DNA from 3 places in the Streptomyces sp. NPDC040410 genome. Region 1 is predicted to be linked to each of the others. Evidence: riboswitches for the same ligand, from Rfam matches in the RefSeq annotation. Region 1 holds a riboswitch; each other region holds the start of a gene.
The links. A riboswitch is a leader RNA that binds a small molecule or an ion and turns the genes downstream of it on or off. The one in region 1 is predicted to bind cobalamin.

Region 1 (5,531 bases):
CTGATCCCGGCGATCGCCGCCCCGATCGTCGCCGGCCTCGCCGCGATGCTCGCCACACGGCTGTCGTACACGCTCGGCAAGAAGGCCGACGGCAAGGCCGCCGAGAAGGGCTACCGCGCCGGCCAGATCGCCTCCGCCGGTCTGGTCTCCCTGGCGCACGGCACCAACGACGCGCAGAAGACGATGGGCATCATCACCCTCGCCCTGGTCGCCGGCGGCGCCGTCGCCCCCGACTCCGACCCGCCCACCTGGGTCATCCTCTCCGCCGGCGTCGCCATCGCGCTCGGCACCTACCTCGGCGGCTGGCGCATCATCCGCACCATGGGCAAGGGCCTGACCGACCTCCAGCCGCAGCAGGGCTTCGCCGCCCAGACCAGCGCGGCCACGGTCATCCTGGCCTCCTCCCACCTCGGCTTCTCCCTCTCCACCACGCACTCCGTCTCCGGTTCGGTGATGGGTGCGGGCCTCGGCCGCAAGGGCGGGGTGGTCCGCTGGTCGACGGCGACCCGGATGTTCGTCGCCTGGGGCCTCACGCTCCCGGCCGCCGCGCTGGTCGGCGCCGTCGCCGAGTACGTGACCGGTCTCGGCGACTGGGGTACGGCACTCGTCGCGGTCTTCCTCGTCGCCTCCAGCGCCGCCATCTGGAAGATCTCCCGCCGCGAGGTCATCGACCACAGCAACGTCAACGACCACGAGGAGCCGGCCGGTGTGGTGACCACGGCGATCGCCGCGGTGGCCGTGCCCCCGGCGGGCACCGTCGCCGAGGACCTGTCGGCCACGATCCCGGCCCCCGCGGGCGAGACCGCCCCCTCGACCGCCACCACCGTCTGAGCCCCGCTCACCCGGTTACGAAGGAATCAGCAGCATGAAAATCGACTGGGCAGCTCTCGGCTCCGTCTTCGGGGTCAGCCTCGTGGTCACCGTGGCCCTCGTGGGCCTGTTCACCCTCGGCATCGCCGGCCTCTCCCGCCGCGAGCGGGCGGCCGAGCAGGGCGGCTCCGCCGCCCTCGCGGTGACCGGCGCGTACGCGTGCTTCGCGGCGTGCGCGGCCGCGGTGGCGTACGGAATCTCACTGATCGTCGCCTGAGCGGCGGCACCGGCAGCACCTGGGGTGCGGGACGGATCTCCGTCCCGCGCCCCAGGTATTTGTGGTGCCTGTGACCCCTCGTGTGTGGGCCTGAGCACACTCTCCCTTCGCAGGTCAGCAGCAAGTTGACGGCCCTTCCGGGCCCGTGGTGGACTGCCGGGGCCATGTACGGCGGCAAGAGAGGAAGCCGGTGCGAATCCGGCGCGGTCCCGCCACTGTCACCGGGGTAGGAACTCCCGGGAGCCAGGAACTCTCACCGCCGGTCTCGTCGAACCAGGGCGTGGACACCCTGAGTGAGGACATATCGCCATGCGCGGCTGCCGTTCGAGCCTGAGTACGTGGGCCCTGCCCGACCCCGCGGTCGGCTGAGCTGATGCGTGCCGATCGCGTCTTCGCGTACGGCGCCGCCGCCGGCCTCCTCGGTGACCTGCTCCTCGGCGATCCTCGCCGCGGGCATCCGGTCGCCGCGTTCGGACGGGCCGCGGGTGCCGTGGAACGGGTGTTGTGGCGTGACCACCGGGGGCACGGCGCGCTGCACACCGCCGTGTGCGTGGGCGGTGCCGTCTCCCTCGCCGCCGTCGCCGCCTCGGCCGTACGCCCCTCCCGTGCCGCCTCCGTGGCGCTCACCGCCGCCGCCACCTGGGCCGTGGTGGGCGGGACCACCCTGGGGCGCGAGGCGCGGGCCGTCGGCCGTGCCCTCGAAGCGGGGGACGTCGAGGGCGCCCGTGCCCGGCTGCCGCATCTGTGCGGGCGGGATCCGCAGGCTCTCGACGCCGACGGGATCGCCCGGGCCGTCGTCGAATCCGTCGCCGAGAACACTTCGGACGCGGTCGTGGGGGCGCTGGCGTGGGGTGCGGTGGGCGGTGTGCCCGGGCTCGTCGGGTTCCGCGCCGTCAACACCCTGGACGCCATGGTCGGACACAGGTCGCCCAAGTACCGCCGGTACGGGTGGGCTTCCGCGCGGCTCGACGACCTGGCCGGGTGGCCGGGGGCGCGGCTTACCGCCGTGCTGGCCGCGGTGGCGGGTTCCGATCCCCGGGGGGCGGTGCGGGCTTGGCGTGCCGATGCGGCGAAGCACCCGAGCCCCAACGCGGGGCCTGTGGAGGCGTCGTTCGCGGGGGCGCTCGGGGTGCGGCTGGGGGGCACGTTGTCGTACGGGGGGCGCATTGAGCATCGGCCTGTGCTGAACGGGGAGGGGCGTGCTGTGCAAGTGGCCGACATCGAGAGGGCTGTTCGGTTGTCGCGGAGGGTGGGCTGGCTGGCGCTGGGCGTCAGTGCGGCTGGTGCGCTGCTGCGGGGGCGGGTCGCAGGGCGCCCTGCGCCGCAGGCCGTGCCCGCCCTCCCGCACTCTCGGCTTCACCCGAGCGGGGGGACCCCCGGCGCCCCGCGGAACGACGGCCCTCAGCGGTCGCAGCGGCCGGGGCGTGCCTCATGAAAGGGGGGCTGCTCGTAGCGGGTACGACCTCCGATGCCGGGAAGAGTGTCGTCACCGCCGGGATCTGTCGTTGGCTGGTCCGGCAGGGCGTCAAGGTCGCGCCCTTCAAGGCGCAGAACATGTCCCTCAACTCGTTCGTGACCCGGGAGGGCGCCGAGATCGGGCGGGCGCAGGCCATGCAGGCGCAGGCGTGCCGCGTCGAGGCGACCGCGCTGATGAATCCCGTGCTGCTCAAGCCCGGCGGCGAGCAGAGCAGTCAGGTGGTGCTCCTGGGCAAGCCCGTGGGCGAACTGAGCGCGCGCGGGTTCTTCGGGGGATCCGGGGGGTCGTCCCCCGGGAAGAGGCTGCACGGGGGGCGGCAGCAGAAGCTCCTCGGGACCGTGCTGGACTGTCTCGCCGAGTTGCGGGGCACGTATGACGCGGTGATCTGTGAGGGGGCCGGCAGTCCCGCGGAGATCAATCTGCGGCGGACCGACATCGTGAACATGGGCATCGCGCGCAATGCGCGGCTGCCCGTGCTCGTCGTCGGCGACATCGACCGCGGGGGCGTCTTCGCCTCCTTCTTCGGGACCGTCGCCCTGCTGTCGCCCGAGGACCAGGAGCTGGTCGCCGGGTTCCTCGTCAACAAGTTCCGGGGGGATGTCTCGCTGCTGGAGCCGGGGCTGGAGATGCTGCGGGGGCTCACCGGGCGGCGGACGTACGGGGTGCTGCCGTTCCGGCACGGGCTCGGGATCGACGAGGAGGACGGGCTGAGGGTCTCCCTGCGCGGGACCGTGCGGGAGTCGAACGTGGCCCCGCCCGTCGGCGAGGACGTACTGAGGGTCGCCGTGTGCGCGATCCCGCTCATGTCCAACTTCACCGACGTGGACGCCCTCGCCGCCGAACCGGGTGTCGTCGTGCGGTTCGTGGACCGGCCCGAGGAACTCGCCGACGCCGACCTCGTCGTGATTCCGGGCACCCGCGGGACCGTACGGGCCCTGGAGTGGCTGCGGGAACGGGGACTTGCGGACGCCCTCGTCCGCAGGGCCGCGGAGGGGCGCCCGGTCCTCGGCGTCTGCGGTGGCTTCCAGGTGCTCGGCGAGCACATCGAGGACGAGGTCGAGAGCCGGCGCGGGCACGTGGAGGGGCTCGGAGTCCTTCCCGTCCGCGTGCGGTTCGCCCGCGAGAAGACCCTCACCCGGCCGTCCGGCGAGGCTCTCGGCGAGCACGTCGAGGGATACGAGATCCATCACGGGGTCGCCGACGTCACAGGGGGCGACTCCTTCCTCGACGGCTGCCGGGTCGGCCAGACCTGGGGCACGCACTGGCACGGCTCGCTGGAGTCGGACGGTTTCCGGCGTGCCTTCCTGCGCGAGGTGGCGGCCGCCGCGGGCCGCCGCTTCGTGCCGGCCGCCGACACGTCGTTCGCCGCGCTGCGCGAGGAGCAGCTCGACCGGCTCGGCGACCTGATCGAACAGCACGCGGACACGGACGCGCTCTGGCGGCTCATCGAGTCGGGCGCGCCGCAAGGACTGCCTTTCATTCCACCGGGAGCGCCCGCATGAGCACAGTGTTGTTGTTGTCGACCGCCGACACGGATCTGCTGGCGGCGCGTGCCTCCGGCGCCTCGTACCGGATCGGCAACCCGACCCGGGTCGACGTCACCCAGGAGCTTCCGGGACTCCTCGACGGCGCCGGCATCGCCGTGGTACGGCTGCTCGGCGGCAAGCGTGCCTGGGAGGACGGACTCGCCGCGCTCAAGGCGTCCGGCGTTCCGACCGTGCTGCTCGGCGGGGAGGCCGTGCCCGACGCGGAGCTGATGGCCGAGTCGTCCGTGCCCGCGGGCGTCGTGGCCGAGGCGCTGCGGTATCTCGTCGAGGGCGGGCCGGCCAATCTGACCGAGCTGGCGCGGTTCCTGTCCGACACCGTGCTGCTGACCGGTGAGGGGTTCGTCGAGCCGCAGAAGATGCCCGAGTTCGGGGTGCACGGCGGGCGTCCCCGTGTCGAGGGCCGTCCGACGGTCGGCGTGCTCTTCTACCGGGCCCATGAACTCAGCGGCAACACCGCTTTCGTGGACACCCTGTGCGACGCGATCGAGGCACACGGCGCCAACGCCCTGCCGGTGTACTGCGGTTCGCTGCGCGGTGCCGACGCCGGGCTGTACGAGATCCTGGGCGGCGCCGACGCCCTCGTCGCCACCGTCCTCGCCGCCGGCGGCACGCACGCCTCGCAGGCCTCGGCGGGCGGCGACGAGGAGGCCTGGGACATCGGGGCGCTCGCCGACCTCGACGTCCCGGTGCTGCAGGGGCTGTGCCTCACCTCGTCGCAGGCCGCCTGGGACGAGTCCGACGCCGCCCTCTCCCCCATGGACGCGGCGATGCAGGTCGCCATCCCCGAGTTCGACGGGCGCCTCGTCACGGTCCCGTTCTCCTTCAAGGAGCAGGGCCCGGACGACGTGCCCGTGTACGCCGCCGACCCGGAGCGGGCCGCGCGGGTCGCCGGGATCGCCGTACGGCACGCACGGTTGAGGCACAAGCCGAACGCCGAGAAGAAGCTCGCGCTCGTCTTCACCGCCTATCCGACCAAGCACTCGCGCGTCGGCAACGCGGTCGGGCTCGACACGCCCGCCTCGGCGGTACGCGTGCTCGACGCGCTGCGGGACGCCGGATACGGCCTCACCGAATACCCCGCGGGCGGTGACGAGCTGATCCACCGGCTCATCAACGCCGGAGGTCACGACGTCGAGTGGCTGACGGAGGAGCAGCTGGCCGCCGCGCCCGCGCGCGTGCCGCTCGCCGACTACCGGGCGTGGTTCGACAAGCTCGACCCCGGGCTGCGGGACGGCATGCTGGAGGCGTGGGGAGAGCCGCCGGGCAACCTGTACGTCGACGGGGACGACATCGTGCTCGCCTCCCTGCAGTTCGGGAACGTCGTGGTCATGATCCAGCCGCCGCGCGGCTTCGGCGAGAACCCGATCGCGATCTACCACGACCCCGACATGCCGCCGTCGCACCACTACCTGGCGGCCTA
Region 2 (5,531 bases), on a different contig from region 1:
ATCGTCGGCGGCACGACGACCACGACGACCGCGTACCCGTTCATGATGCAGATCACGGACGCCTCGCAGAGCCAGTTCTGCGGCGGCACCCTGGTGTCGGCCACGAAGGTGGTCACGGCCGCGCACTGTATGGTCGGCGAGACCACCAGCAGCGTCCGTGTCGTCGGCGGGCGCACGTACCTCAGCGGCACGAACGGCACGGTCAGCAGAGTCAGCAAGATCTGGATCAACCCGGGCTATACGGACGCCACCAACGGCGACGACGTGGCCGTGCTGACCCTGTCGACGTCGATGCCGTACACCACGGCGAAGTACGTCTCCTCCTCGAACACCTCCGTGTACGCGGCCGGCACGACCGCCCGCATCCTCGGCTGGGGCACCACCTCCTCAAGCGGCGGCTCCTCCAACCAGCTGCGGACCGCGACCGTCCCGATCGTGTCCGACTCCAGCTGCGCCGGCTCGTACGGCTCCGACTTCATCGCGAGCGACATGGTTTGCGCCGGATACACCTCCGGCGGTGTAGACACCTGCCAGGGCGACAGCGGCGGTCCCCTGCTCATCGGGGGCGTCCTGGCAGGTATCACTTCTTGGGGCGAGGGCTGCGCCGAGGCCGGTTACCCGGGTGTCTACACCCGGCTGACCACCTTCTCGAGCCAGGTGACCGCGCAGGTCAACTCGTAACCCGGCAGTTCTCCTGAGTATCCCTCAGGTGAAAAACCAGGGGGCGTTGCGGGCCACCACGAGCGGCCCGCAGCGCCCCCTCTCCACGCGGCGCTCTCCGCGGGGGAGGGTATGGGACTGGTCCCGGTCTCCATCGGCCTGATCACGGACACCCTGTGGGGCCTGACCGCGTCGGCGGCCCGCACCTGGTTCGCCCGCCCGGGCTGACGGCCTCTCCGTGGTCATGACGGCGAGAGCCCCTTCACTGTCGTACGACGGCACCGAACCGGATGTCGTACGCGGTCCCGGGGTGCAGCACCGCGAGCATCCGCTCCCCCTCGGCGGTGACGTCGTCCCGCTGCGCTTTGGTGAGCCGGCCGAAGGGCTCGACGACGAGGGCGCCCTCCTCCAGCTTCCACACACCGGCGAGGAAACCGTCGACGAGGAGCGTGCAGGAGGTCTGGTTGCCCTGCCAGGCGCGGCCCCGGTACTCGGGCGGCACGACGCGGGTGCGGTCGGCGTGGGAGAGGAGGAGGTTGTCGAACTCGGGGAGGAAGCGGGGCGGGGCCGGGGTGTCCGGGCCGGGGCGTGGGGCGTCCGGGAGGTCGAAGAGCTCGACGCCGTTCTCGTCACGGAAGGCCAGGAGCTGTGGCCGGAGTCGTTCGAAGGCGTCGCGCAGCCGGGTCAGGCCCGCCCAGGTCTGCATGTCCTTGACGGACGCCGGGCCGAACGCGGCGAGGTAGCGCAGCACGGTCGCGTCGGGTGCCGGGGCGGGCTCGGCGGGGCGGCCGAGCCAGTGCTCGGCGGTGGTGAGGGCGACCTGGCCGCTCCTGCCCCACAGACCGCGCGGGGTGACCTGCACGAGCGGGAGCCGGCAGCGGGCGGCGATGGCGAGAGCCTGCGGGTCGGCGTCCGGCCACTCGGTGAGCAGCGCCTCGCGCAGCTCCTTCATGGTGCGCGGCTCGGCCTCCACCAGTTCACGGGCGAGTACGGCGAGCCGGTCCAGATCGACACCCTCAAGGCCCTTGCGGAAGTTGGTGAGTTCCCGGTCGCGGGCGGTCTGCACCAGGGGGCGCAGGGTGAGGCAGTCGTCGGCTGTGTGGGTGTGGATGGTCGAGCGCATGGTGACGATACGGACGACCTCGCGCTCCGCCATCAGCCCCGACAGCTCCTCGGGGGTGAATCCGTCGAGACGGGCGGCGAGCGCGTAGTACGGCGGCTTGACGTTCTGCGCCTGCAGGCCCAGGAGGTGCCGCACGGCGTCCTTGGCGGACAGGGACGCGCGGCGCAGCAGCAGTTGCCGGTCGAGGGTCGCGCGGTTCAGGGCACGGGTGCCGGCCGCGGGGGCCGTCGCGGTCGTCTTCGTCATACCGTGCACGCTAGCGGCGCTTGCGGACACCTTCTGTCCGCAACTCTCACCGAATCCCGGTCCGGCCCGGCACACCGGCGCCGTTTGCCCCGTGCCGACGGGCTTGGTCGCGCACGGCGGCTTCTCCGGTGACGGGCGTCCGGACCTCGTGGGCCGTACCTCGGCCGGTGCGCTGTACATCCGCTGGGCAGCCCACCTACCCGTGACGTACCGGCGCGGCGCCGAACAGACCGCGGCGCCGGCGCGGCGGACGGCCGGCGAACTGCTGGAGACCGCCCCGCCGCGACAGGCGACCGGCCGAAGGCGTCCGTGTCGACGGCCCTCCGCCCCGTCGTGCGGCACGAGGAGCGCGACGGCCGGCGCGAGTCCTTCGCCGGGCGCGGCGGGCATACGCCGCCGAAGAGAGAGCCCGCTACCAGGGCGGCCGGCCGACGCGGGTGCCCGCGCCATGGCCGACGGCCCCGCCGGAGGTTTCCCGCGGGGCCGTCGAAGTGGCGTTCTCAGTGCGGTACCGGGGTGGCCCGCGTGGTGGTGGCCTGCTCTGCGGCGGCTGCCGTACGAGGGGCCAGGACCCGTTCTGCCAGGATTCCGAAGAGCAGCCCGAAGACGGTCCACAACGTCGCCTGGACGGCCAGGGCCGCCAGACGGAACTGCCACAGCAGTGTGGCCGGGAAGTCCGCCGGGACCTCGTTGAAGGACGGCAGGAACGCGTACGCGAGCCCGATGACCAGGACGAAGAACGCCCCCGCGGCCAGCGTCGCGTTCCAGTTCCCGAGGCGCGGCGCCAGGCGCTTGCCCAGAATGACGGCGCCGACCGCGAGCAGCACACCGAGCACCATCATCAGGAAGTACAAGGTGGTGCGCTTGGCGATGGTGCCGGGGTCGCCCACGGCGGGCGGGTTGGCGGGGTACTTCAGGAACGGCACGAGGTACACGGCGATCAGGCCGGCGGCCGCGAGGAGCAGCGCGCTCGCGCGCGGCCCGAAGCGGCCGATACGGCCCAGGGCGAAGCAGTACGCGAGGGCTGCGATGCCGCCGAACGCGATGCCGTAGACGAGCACACCGGTGGACAGGCCCGCGGTGGACTGCATCGTACGGGTGACGAGTTCTGCGCCGTGCTCGTGCTCGTGGGCGTGCGCCTCCTCGTAGGCGATGGCCGCGTCGACGCGCGACTCGCCCAGGAAGTAGGCGACGACGAGGGCGAGCAGGCCCGCGGTGAGACCCGCGAGCATGCCACGCACCAGTAGGTTTCTGACGGTTGCGGAGTTCATGAGCTCGTACTTTCCTCGCCGCTGTCAGTGGCAGGGGAAGCCGAGCAGGTGGCGGGCGTCATGCACCCACTCGTGCACGTCCTCTCCGCTCATCACGGCGGTGGCGCCCTGCTCGGCGCCGACGAAGTAGAGCAGGACCAGCATCAGGATGCCGAAGAAGACCGCCCAGGGGGCGATCGCGCCGATCGGCAGCTTGGCGGGTACGGCGGTGGGGTTGGTGGTCGGCTGAGCGACAGACTGCGCCATGGCAGGCCCTCCTGGGGGAACTCGCGTCCCGTCTCGGTGGTGCACAGGACGACGGGAACGGGTCTGACTTGCCCGCCGCACACCGAGGTGGGCGAACCGGGCTTACAGTGGCGCGACCGTGCCGGACTCTCACCGGCTTCCGCGGAACCGTCGTCGGTGTCCGTCGTGGACACCGCCCGTGAAGGTACCGCGAAGCGGAGGCGCGGCCAAGAGCGCACGGGCGCACGCCAGGGGGTCTGGAGCACCTCAAGTCCCCGGGGCGGCAGGGAAGTCGAGCACGGGAACGGACAGATGACGAGCCGAGTGATGTTGATCTCACCTGCGATCAGTGCGGCGCTGAGGGAGGCCCGGTTCGACGACGGCTGCTCACTCGACGCGGCCGGACTCCGGCTCGCGCGCGCCGCGGCCGAGACTCCCCGACCTGAGGGCCGGGCCTTGGTCTCCCCCACGGTGCGGTGCCGCGAGACTGCCGAGGCACTCGGTCTGGACGCCCTGGTGGTAACGGAGTTGACCGGTCTGGACGTGGGCCGCTGGCGCGGTGCGAGCCTGGCGGAGGTGAGCGCCAAGGAGCCGGAGGCCGTCGCGCTGTGGCTGTCGGACCCGGCTTCCGCGCCGCACGGCGGGGAGTCGGTAAGGGACTTCTGCGAACGGATCGGCACCTGGCTGGAGTCGGCCGCGCGATCGGCGGGCCGCACCGTCGCCGTCGTGGACCCCGAGGTCGTACGGGCCGCGGGGGTGCGGGCACTCGGGGCGCCCGAGTCGGCGTTCTGGCGTATCGACGTGCCGCCCCTGACGGCAACCGAGTTCAGCGGACGGTCCGGACGGTGGAACCTCCGCGTCGGAGCGCCGCTGGGCCGGGCGTAGGCCCCGGCGGGGGGCGGGGCGCTGGGAAGGGGTGTCGCGTCAGGCGGCGGAGCCGTTCAGCTCGGCCCAGACCGTCTTGCCCTGTCGGGCGTGGCGCGTCCCCCAGTGGTCGGCGAGCTGGGCGACCAGGAGCAGACCGCGGCCGCCCTCGTCGAAGACGCGGGCCCGGCGCAGGTGCGGGGTGCTGCTGCTGGCGTCGGACACCTCGCACATGAGGGTGCGGTCGTGGATCAGGCGCAAGCGGATGGGGGGCCGGCCGTAGCGGATGGCGTTGGTGACCAGTTCGCTCACCACCAGTTCGGCGATGAAGTCGAGTTCCTCCAGCCCCCAGATGCCCAGCTGTTCGGAGACGCGCTCCCGGGCCCCGGCCACGGCGGCGGGGTCGGCGTCCAGGTCCCAGGCGGCGACCTGGCCGGCGCCGAGGGCGTGGGTGCGGGCCAGCAGCAGTGCGACGTCGTCGGGCGGCCGTTCGGGCAGCATCGCTGTCAGCACGTTGTCGCAGGTGGCCTCCAGGGAGGGAGCGGGGTGGGCCAGGGCTTGGCGCAGCGTGGCGAGGCAAGCATCGATGTCGTGGCCGCGGACTCCGAACAGGCCGTCGGTGTAGAGGGCGAGGAGGCTGCCTTCCCGCACGTCGACCTCCGCCGCCTCGAACGGCAGGCCGCCCAGGCCGAGCGGCGGGCCGGGAGGCAGGTCGAGGACGTCGACGTTTCCGTCCGGGCTCACCACGACGGGCAGCACATGCCCCGCCCGGGCGAGGGTGCAGCGGCTGGAGACGGGATCGTAGACGGCGTACAGACAGGCCGCCCCGACGTCCCCACCGACCTCGGCGCCAGGGGCCCTGAAAGGCACCGCGTCCGGGGCGACCGGGCCTGCGGCACGCGAGCCGCCCGAAGCCCCCGCATCCGGGGCGTCCGAGCCGCCCGACCCCCCGCTCCCCGAGCCGGCCGACGCGGTGGCCGCGTTTGTCGCGGTGACGGACTCGGCGGCCGGATCGTCCGGTGTACTGGACGCTTCCGCGGACAGGCGGATGACGACGTCGTCCAGGTGGGTGAGGAGTTCGTCGGGGGGCAGGTCGATGTCGGCGAGGGTGCGTACCGCCGTCCGCAGGCGGCCCATGGTGG
Region 3 (5,531 bases), on a different contig from region 1:
GCGCTCGCCGTCTTCATCGTCTTCTTCCTGGCCGTCACCGTCATGGGTTTCCTCGCCGCCCGCTGGCGCAAGGCCGAGAACGAGCACAGCCTCGACGAATGGGGCCTGGGCGGGCGGTCGTTCGGCACCTGGATCACCTGGTTCCTGCTCGGCGGCGACCTGTACACGGCGTACACCTTCGTGGCCGTCCCGGCGGCGGTCTACGCGGCCGGCGCGGCGGGGTTCTTCGCGGTGCCGTACACGATCCTGGTCTACCCCCTGATCTTCACGTTCCTGCCCCGCCTGTGGTCGGTGTCCCACAAGCACGGATACGTCACGACGTCGGACTTCGTGCGCGGCCGCTTCGGCTCGAAGGGCCTGTCGCTGGCGGTCGCCGTGACCGGCATCCTGGCGACGATGCCGTACATCGCCCTTCAGCTGGTGGGCATCCAGGCCGTCCTCGACGTGATGGGTGTCGGCGGCGGCGAGAACACCAACTGGTTCGTGAAGGATCTGCCCCTGCTGATCGCCTTCGGTGTGCTGGCCGCGTACACGTACTCGTCGGGGCTGCGCGCCCCCGCGCTGATCGCGTTCGTGAAGGACACGCTGATCTACATCGTCATCGCCGTGGCGATCATCTACATCCCGATCAAGCTGGGCGGGTTCGACGACGTCTTCGCCAAGGCGGGCGAGAAGTTCACGGCGGCGGGCGCGGGCGGACTGGTCCCGGCCCCGGCCGGCCAGTGGACGTACGCCACCCTGGCACTGGGCTCCGCGCTCGCGCTGTTCATGTACCCGCACTCGATCACGGCGACGCTTTCCTCGCGCAGCCGCGAGGTGATCCGCCGCAACACCACGATCCTGCCCCTGTACTCGCTGATGCTGGGCCTGCTCGCCCTGCTGGGCTTCATGGCGATCGCGGCCGGGGTCGAGGTCACCAACGGGCAGCTGGCGATCCCGCAGCTGTTCGAGAACATGTTCCCGGACTGGTTCGCGGGCGTGGCCTTCGCGGCGATCGGCATCGGCGCACTGGTCCCGGCGGCCATCATGTCGATCGCGGCCGCGAACCTCTTCACCCGCAACATCTACAAGGACTTCATCAAGCCGGACGCGACGGCGGAAGAGGAGACCAGGGTCTCCAAGCTGGTGTCGCTCCTGGTGAAGGTGGGCGCCCTGGTCTTCGTCCTGACCATGGACAAGACGGTGGCGATCAACTTCCAGCTCCTCGGCGGCATCTGGATCCTGCAGACCTTCCCGGCCCTGGTCGGCGGCCTGTTCACCCGCTGGTTCCACCGCTGGGCACTGCTGGCCGGCTGGGCGGTCGGCATGATCTACGGCACGTTCGCGGCGTACGGCGTCGCCTCTCCCACGCAGAAGCACTTCGGGGGTTCGGCGAAGGAGATCCCCGGCATCGGCGAGATCGGCTACATCGGCCTGACGGCGTTCGTGCTGAACGTGGTCGTCACCGTGGTCATCACCTTCGTCCTGAAGGCCGCGAAGGCCCCGGAGGGCGTCGACCAGACCAAGCCGGAGGACTACACCGCGGACGCGGGCGACCCGGGCGTGGAGGTGGAGCTGCCGCCTGCCACGGCGGGGGCAGGCCACTGACGCCGTTGAGCAAGTACGACCCGCAGCGGGCCGCCGGGGAGCAGGACCGCGGCGGCCCGCTGCCGTGCCCGGCATAACTCTTCTCACCTACGAGTTGACGCTGCGAAGCCACCACGACACAACATCTGGGGGTGTCACCGCAGCCCGGCACAAGATGTATGCTCAAGCTCGCTGTCGCCGCAGGGGAATCCGGTGCGAATCCGGAACTGTCCCGCAACGGTGTACTTGTGCACGTCCGCCCCCGAAGCGGACGCGTACACGCGTCAGTCCGAGGACCTGCCGACAGTGCGCCCGGCCGTCCGGCCGGCGTGCCATGACGTCCGGGCCTCGCGGAATGGGCCGGTGGACGCGACGCCGCGTGCGCTCGTGAGCTGCCCCCTGCCCTCCGCAAGGCCCCGTGCCGAGCGAGGGAGAGCCCCACGTGACCATCGCGCCAGCCGACCCGGCTTCAGCAGCCAGCCCCGTGGCCGACGACGGTCCCGGCGCAGCGCTGCTGCGGACCCTGACCGAGCTGACCGCCGACCTCCCCGACGCCGACCCCGGCCGGGTCGCCGCCGCCGCGCTGCGCGGCCGGTCCGCTCGGGCCGACGAGGCGGAGCTGCGGGAGCTGGCCACCGAGGCGGCCGCCGGCCTCATCTCCGACGACCCGGCGTACTCCAGGCTGGCCGCCCGGCTGCTGACGATCAGCATCGCCGCCGAGGCCGCCTCGCAGGGCGTGACGACGTTCACGGAGTCCGTCGCGGTCGGGCACGGCGAGGGGCTCGTCGCCGACCGCACGGCCGCGTTCGTGCGCCTCCACGCCGACCGCCTCGACGCGCTCGTCGACCCCCTTGCCGACGACCGCTTCGGCTACTTCGGCCTGCGCACCCTGCACAGCCGCTACCTGCTCCGGCACCCGATCACCCGTCAGGTGATCGAGACGCCCCAGCACTTCATGCTGCGGGTCGCGAGCGGTCTGGCCGAGGACGACACGGTGCGGTCGCTAGAGGAGGTCGCGGCGCTCTACGGGCTCATGAGCCGCCTCGACTACCTGCCCTCCTCCCCCACGCTCTTCAACTCCGGCACCCGGCACCCCCAGATGTCGTCCTGCTACCTCCTCGACTCCCCTCTGGACGAGCTGGACTCCATCTACGACCGCTACCACCAGGTCGCCCGCCTCTCGAAGCACGCCGGCGGCATCGGGCTGTCGTACTCCCGGGTCCGTTCCCGCGGTTCGCTGATCCGCGGCACGAACGGGCACTCCAACGGCATCGTCCCGTTCCTGAAGACCCTGGACGCCTCGGTCGCCGCCGTGAACCAGGGCGGCCGGCGCAAGGGCGCGGCCGCGGTCTACCTGGAGACCTGGCACTCCGACATCGAGGAGTTCCTGGAGCTGCGCGACAACACGGGCGAGGACGCCCGCCGTACCCACAACCTGAACCTCGCACACTGGATCCCGGACGAGTTCATGCGCCGGGTCAACGCCGACCAGCAGTGGTCGCTGTTCTCGCCCGCCGACGTGCCGGAGCTGGTCGACCTGTGGGGCGAGGAGTTCGACGCCGCCTACCGCAAGGCCGAGGCCGAGGGGCTCGCGCGCAAGACCATGCCGGCCCGCGACCTCTACGGCCGGATGATGCGCACCCTCGCGCAGACCGGCAACGGCTGGATGACCTTCAAGGACGCCGCCAACCGGACGGCCAACCAGACGGCGGCTCCGGGCCATGTCGTCCACTCCTCCAACCTCTGCACGGAGATCCTGGAGGTCACGGACGACGGGGAGACCGCGGTCTGCAACCTGGGGTCGGTCAACCTCGGGGCGTTCGTCACCGGCGGCGACATCGACTGGGAGCGGCTCGACGCCACCGTCCGCACCGCCGTCACCTTCCTCGACCGCGTCGTCGACATCAACTTCTACCCGACCGAGCAGGCGGGCCGCTCCAACGCCAGGTGGCGTCCCGTCGGCCTCGGCGCGATGGGTCTGCAGGACGTCTTCTTCAAGCTGCGCCTGCCCTTCGACTCGCCGGAGGCGAAGGCGCTCTCCACGCGTATCGCCGAGCGGATCATGCTCGCCGCGTACGAGGCGTCCGCCGGCCTCGCCGAGCGGAGCGGCCCGCTGCCGGCGTGGGAGCTGACCCGCACGGCCCGGGGCGTGCTGCACCCCGACCACTTCGACGTGGAGCTCACCTGGCCGGAGCGCTGGGCGGCCCTGCGCGAGCGCATCGCCTCCGCCGGCATGCGCAACTCCCTCCTCCTCGCCATCGCGCCGACCGCCACCATCGCGTCGATCGCAGGCGTCTACGAATGCATCGAGCCCCAGGTCTCGAACCTCTTCAAGCGCGAGACGCTGTCGGGCGAGTTCCTCCAGGTCAACTCGTATCTGGTGAAGGACCTGAAGGAGCTGGGCGTCTGGGACGCCCGTACCCGTGAGGCGCTGCGCGACTCGAACGGCTCGGTGCAGGACTTCGCGTGGATCCCGGCCGACGTACGCGCCCTGTACCGCACGGCGTGGGAGATCCCGCAGCGCGGCCTGATCGACATGGCCGCCGCGCGCACCGCGTTCCTGGACCAGGCCCAGTCGCTGAACCTCTTCCTGGAGACACCGACCATCGGCAAGCTCTCCTCGATGTACGCGTACGCCTGGAAGCAGGGCCTGAAGACGACGTACTACCTGCGTTCGCGCCCGGCGACCCGGATCGCCCGCGCCGCCCAAGCCACCGTTCCCGTACAGCAGGCGACCTCTGAAGAGGCCGTCGCCTGCTCCCTTGAGAACCCCGAGTCCTGCGAGGCCTGCCAGTAATGAGCTCCACCCAGAAGAACCTTCTCGATCCGGGCTTCGAACTCACCCTCCGCCCCATGCGCTACCCGGACTTCTACGAGCGCTACCGGGACGCCATCAAGAACACCTGGACGGTGGAGGAGGTCGACCTCCACTCGGACGTCGCCGACCTCGCGAAGCTCAGTCCCGCCGAGCAGCACCTGATCGGCCGGCTGGTCGCGTTCTTCGCGACGGGCGACTCGATCGTGGCGAACAACCTCGTGCTGACGCTGTACAAGCACATCAACTCCCCGGAGGCGCGCCTGTACCTGTCGCGCCAGCTCTTCGAGGAAGCGGTCCACGTCCAGTTCTATCTGACGCTGCTGGACACCTACCTCCCCGACCCGGAGGACAGGGCGGCCGCCTTCGCCGCGGTCGAGAACATCCCGTCCATCCGCGAGAAGGCGGAGTTCTGCTTCAAGTGGATGGACTCGGTCGAGAAGCTGGACCGTCTGGAGACACAGGCCGAACGCCGCCGCTTCCTGCTCAACCTGATCTGCTTCGCCGCGTGCATCGAGGGCCTGTTCTTCTACGGCGCCTTCGCGTACGTCTACTGGTTCCGCAGCCGGGGACTGCTGCACGGCCTCGCCACGGGCACCAACTGGGTGTTCCGTGACGAGACGATGCACATGAGCTTCGCTTTCGAGGTCGTCGACACCGTCCGCAAGGAGGAGCCGGACCTCTTCGACGACCGGCTCCGGCAGCAGGTCACCGACATGCTGAGGGAGGCCGTCGAGGCCGAGCTGCAGTTCGCGCGCGACCTGTGCGGTGACGGCCTGCCGGGCATGAACACCGACTCGATGCGCGAGTACCTGGAGTGTGTCGCCGACCAGCGCCTGACCCGCCTCGGCTTCGCCCCCGTGTACGGCTCGGAGAACCCCTTCTCCTTCATGGAGCTGCAGGGCGTCCAGGAGCTGACGAACTTCTTCGAGCGCCGCCCGTCGGCGTACCAGGTCGCCGTCGAGGGCTCGGTCTCCTTCGACGACGAGTTCTAGGGGGAGACGTTCCAGGACCGGATACGGCAGGTGGGCTGTGCCTCGGCGTGGGTCGGGGGACAGCCCGCGACGGGGATCCTGACACCGGGGTGGCACGTCCAACCGGGGAGGAGGGCCCCCATGAGCCGAACGAGCCACCACCGGATCGCCGCTCT

Region 2: it holds a riboswitch for cobalamin, as region 1 does, so the genes downstream of both, ACZ562_RS03240 (CbtB domain-containing protein) here and ACZ562_RS27195 (cobalamin biosynthesis protein) in region 1, are expected to answer to the same signal.
Region 3: it holds a riboswitch for cobalamin, as region 1 does, so the genes downstream of both, ACZ562_RS24690 (ribonucleoside-diphosphate reductase subunit alpha) here and ACZ562_RS27195 (cobalamin biosynthesis protein) in region 1, are expected to answer to the same signal.

What each region holds. Positions count from the first base shown of each region.
Region 1 covers NZ_JBVIVK010000015.1:69,719-75,249, forward strand. The annotation lists gene ACZ562_RS27185 (inorganic phosphate transporter) at 1-831, shown strand, start outside; gene ACZ562_RS27190 (hypothetical protein) at 866-1,087, shown strand; cobalamin riboswitch at 1,220-1,359, shown strand; gene ACZ562_RS27195 (cobalamin biosynthesis protein) at 1,461-2,522, shown strand; gene ACZ562_RS27200 (cobyric acid synthase) at 2,519-4,066, shown strand; gene cobN (cobaltochelatase subunit CobN) at 4,063-5,531, shown strand, end outside.
Region 2 covers NZ_JBVIVK010000001.1:717,776-723,306, forward strand. The annotation lists gene ACZ562_RS03220 (S1 family peptidase) at 1-681, shown strand, start outside; partial or broken gene ACZ562_RS03225 (LysE family translocator) at 793-876, shown strand; gene ACZ562_RS03230 (winged helix DNA-binding domain-containing protein) at 923-2,029, opposite strand; gene ACZ562_RS03235 (CbtA family protein) at 2,530-3,300, opposite strand; gene ACZ562_RS03240 (CbtB domain-containing protein) at 3,325-3,546, opposite strand; cobalamin riboswitch at 3,584-3,741, opposite strand; gene ACZ562_RS03245 (histidine phosphatase family protein) at 3,838-4,410, shown strand; gene ACZ562_RS03250 (ATP-binding SpoIIE family protein phosphatase) at 4,450-5,531, opposite strand, start outside.
Region 3 covers NZ_JBVIVK010000013.1:24,344-29,874, forward strand. The annotation lists gene mctP (monocarboxylate uptake permease MctP) at 1-1,587, shown strand, start outside; cobalamin riboswitch at 1,746-1,885, shown strand; gene ACZ562_RS24690 (ribonucleoside-diphosphate reductase subunit alpha) at 2,009-4,363, shown strand; gene ACZ562_RS24695 (ribonucleotide-diphosphate reductase subunit beta) at 4,363-5,376, shown strand; gene ACZ562_RS24700 (hypothetical protein) at 5,497-5,531, shown strand, end outside.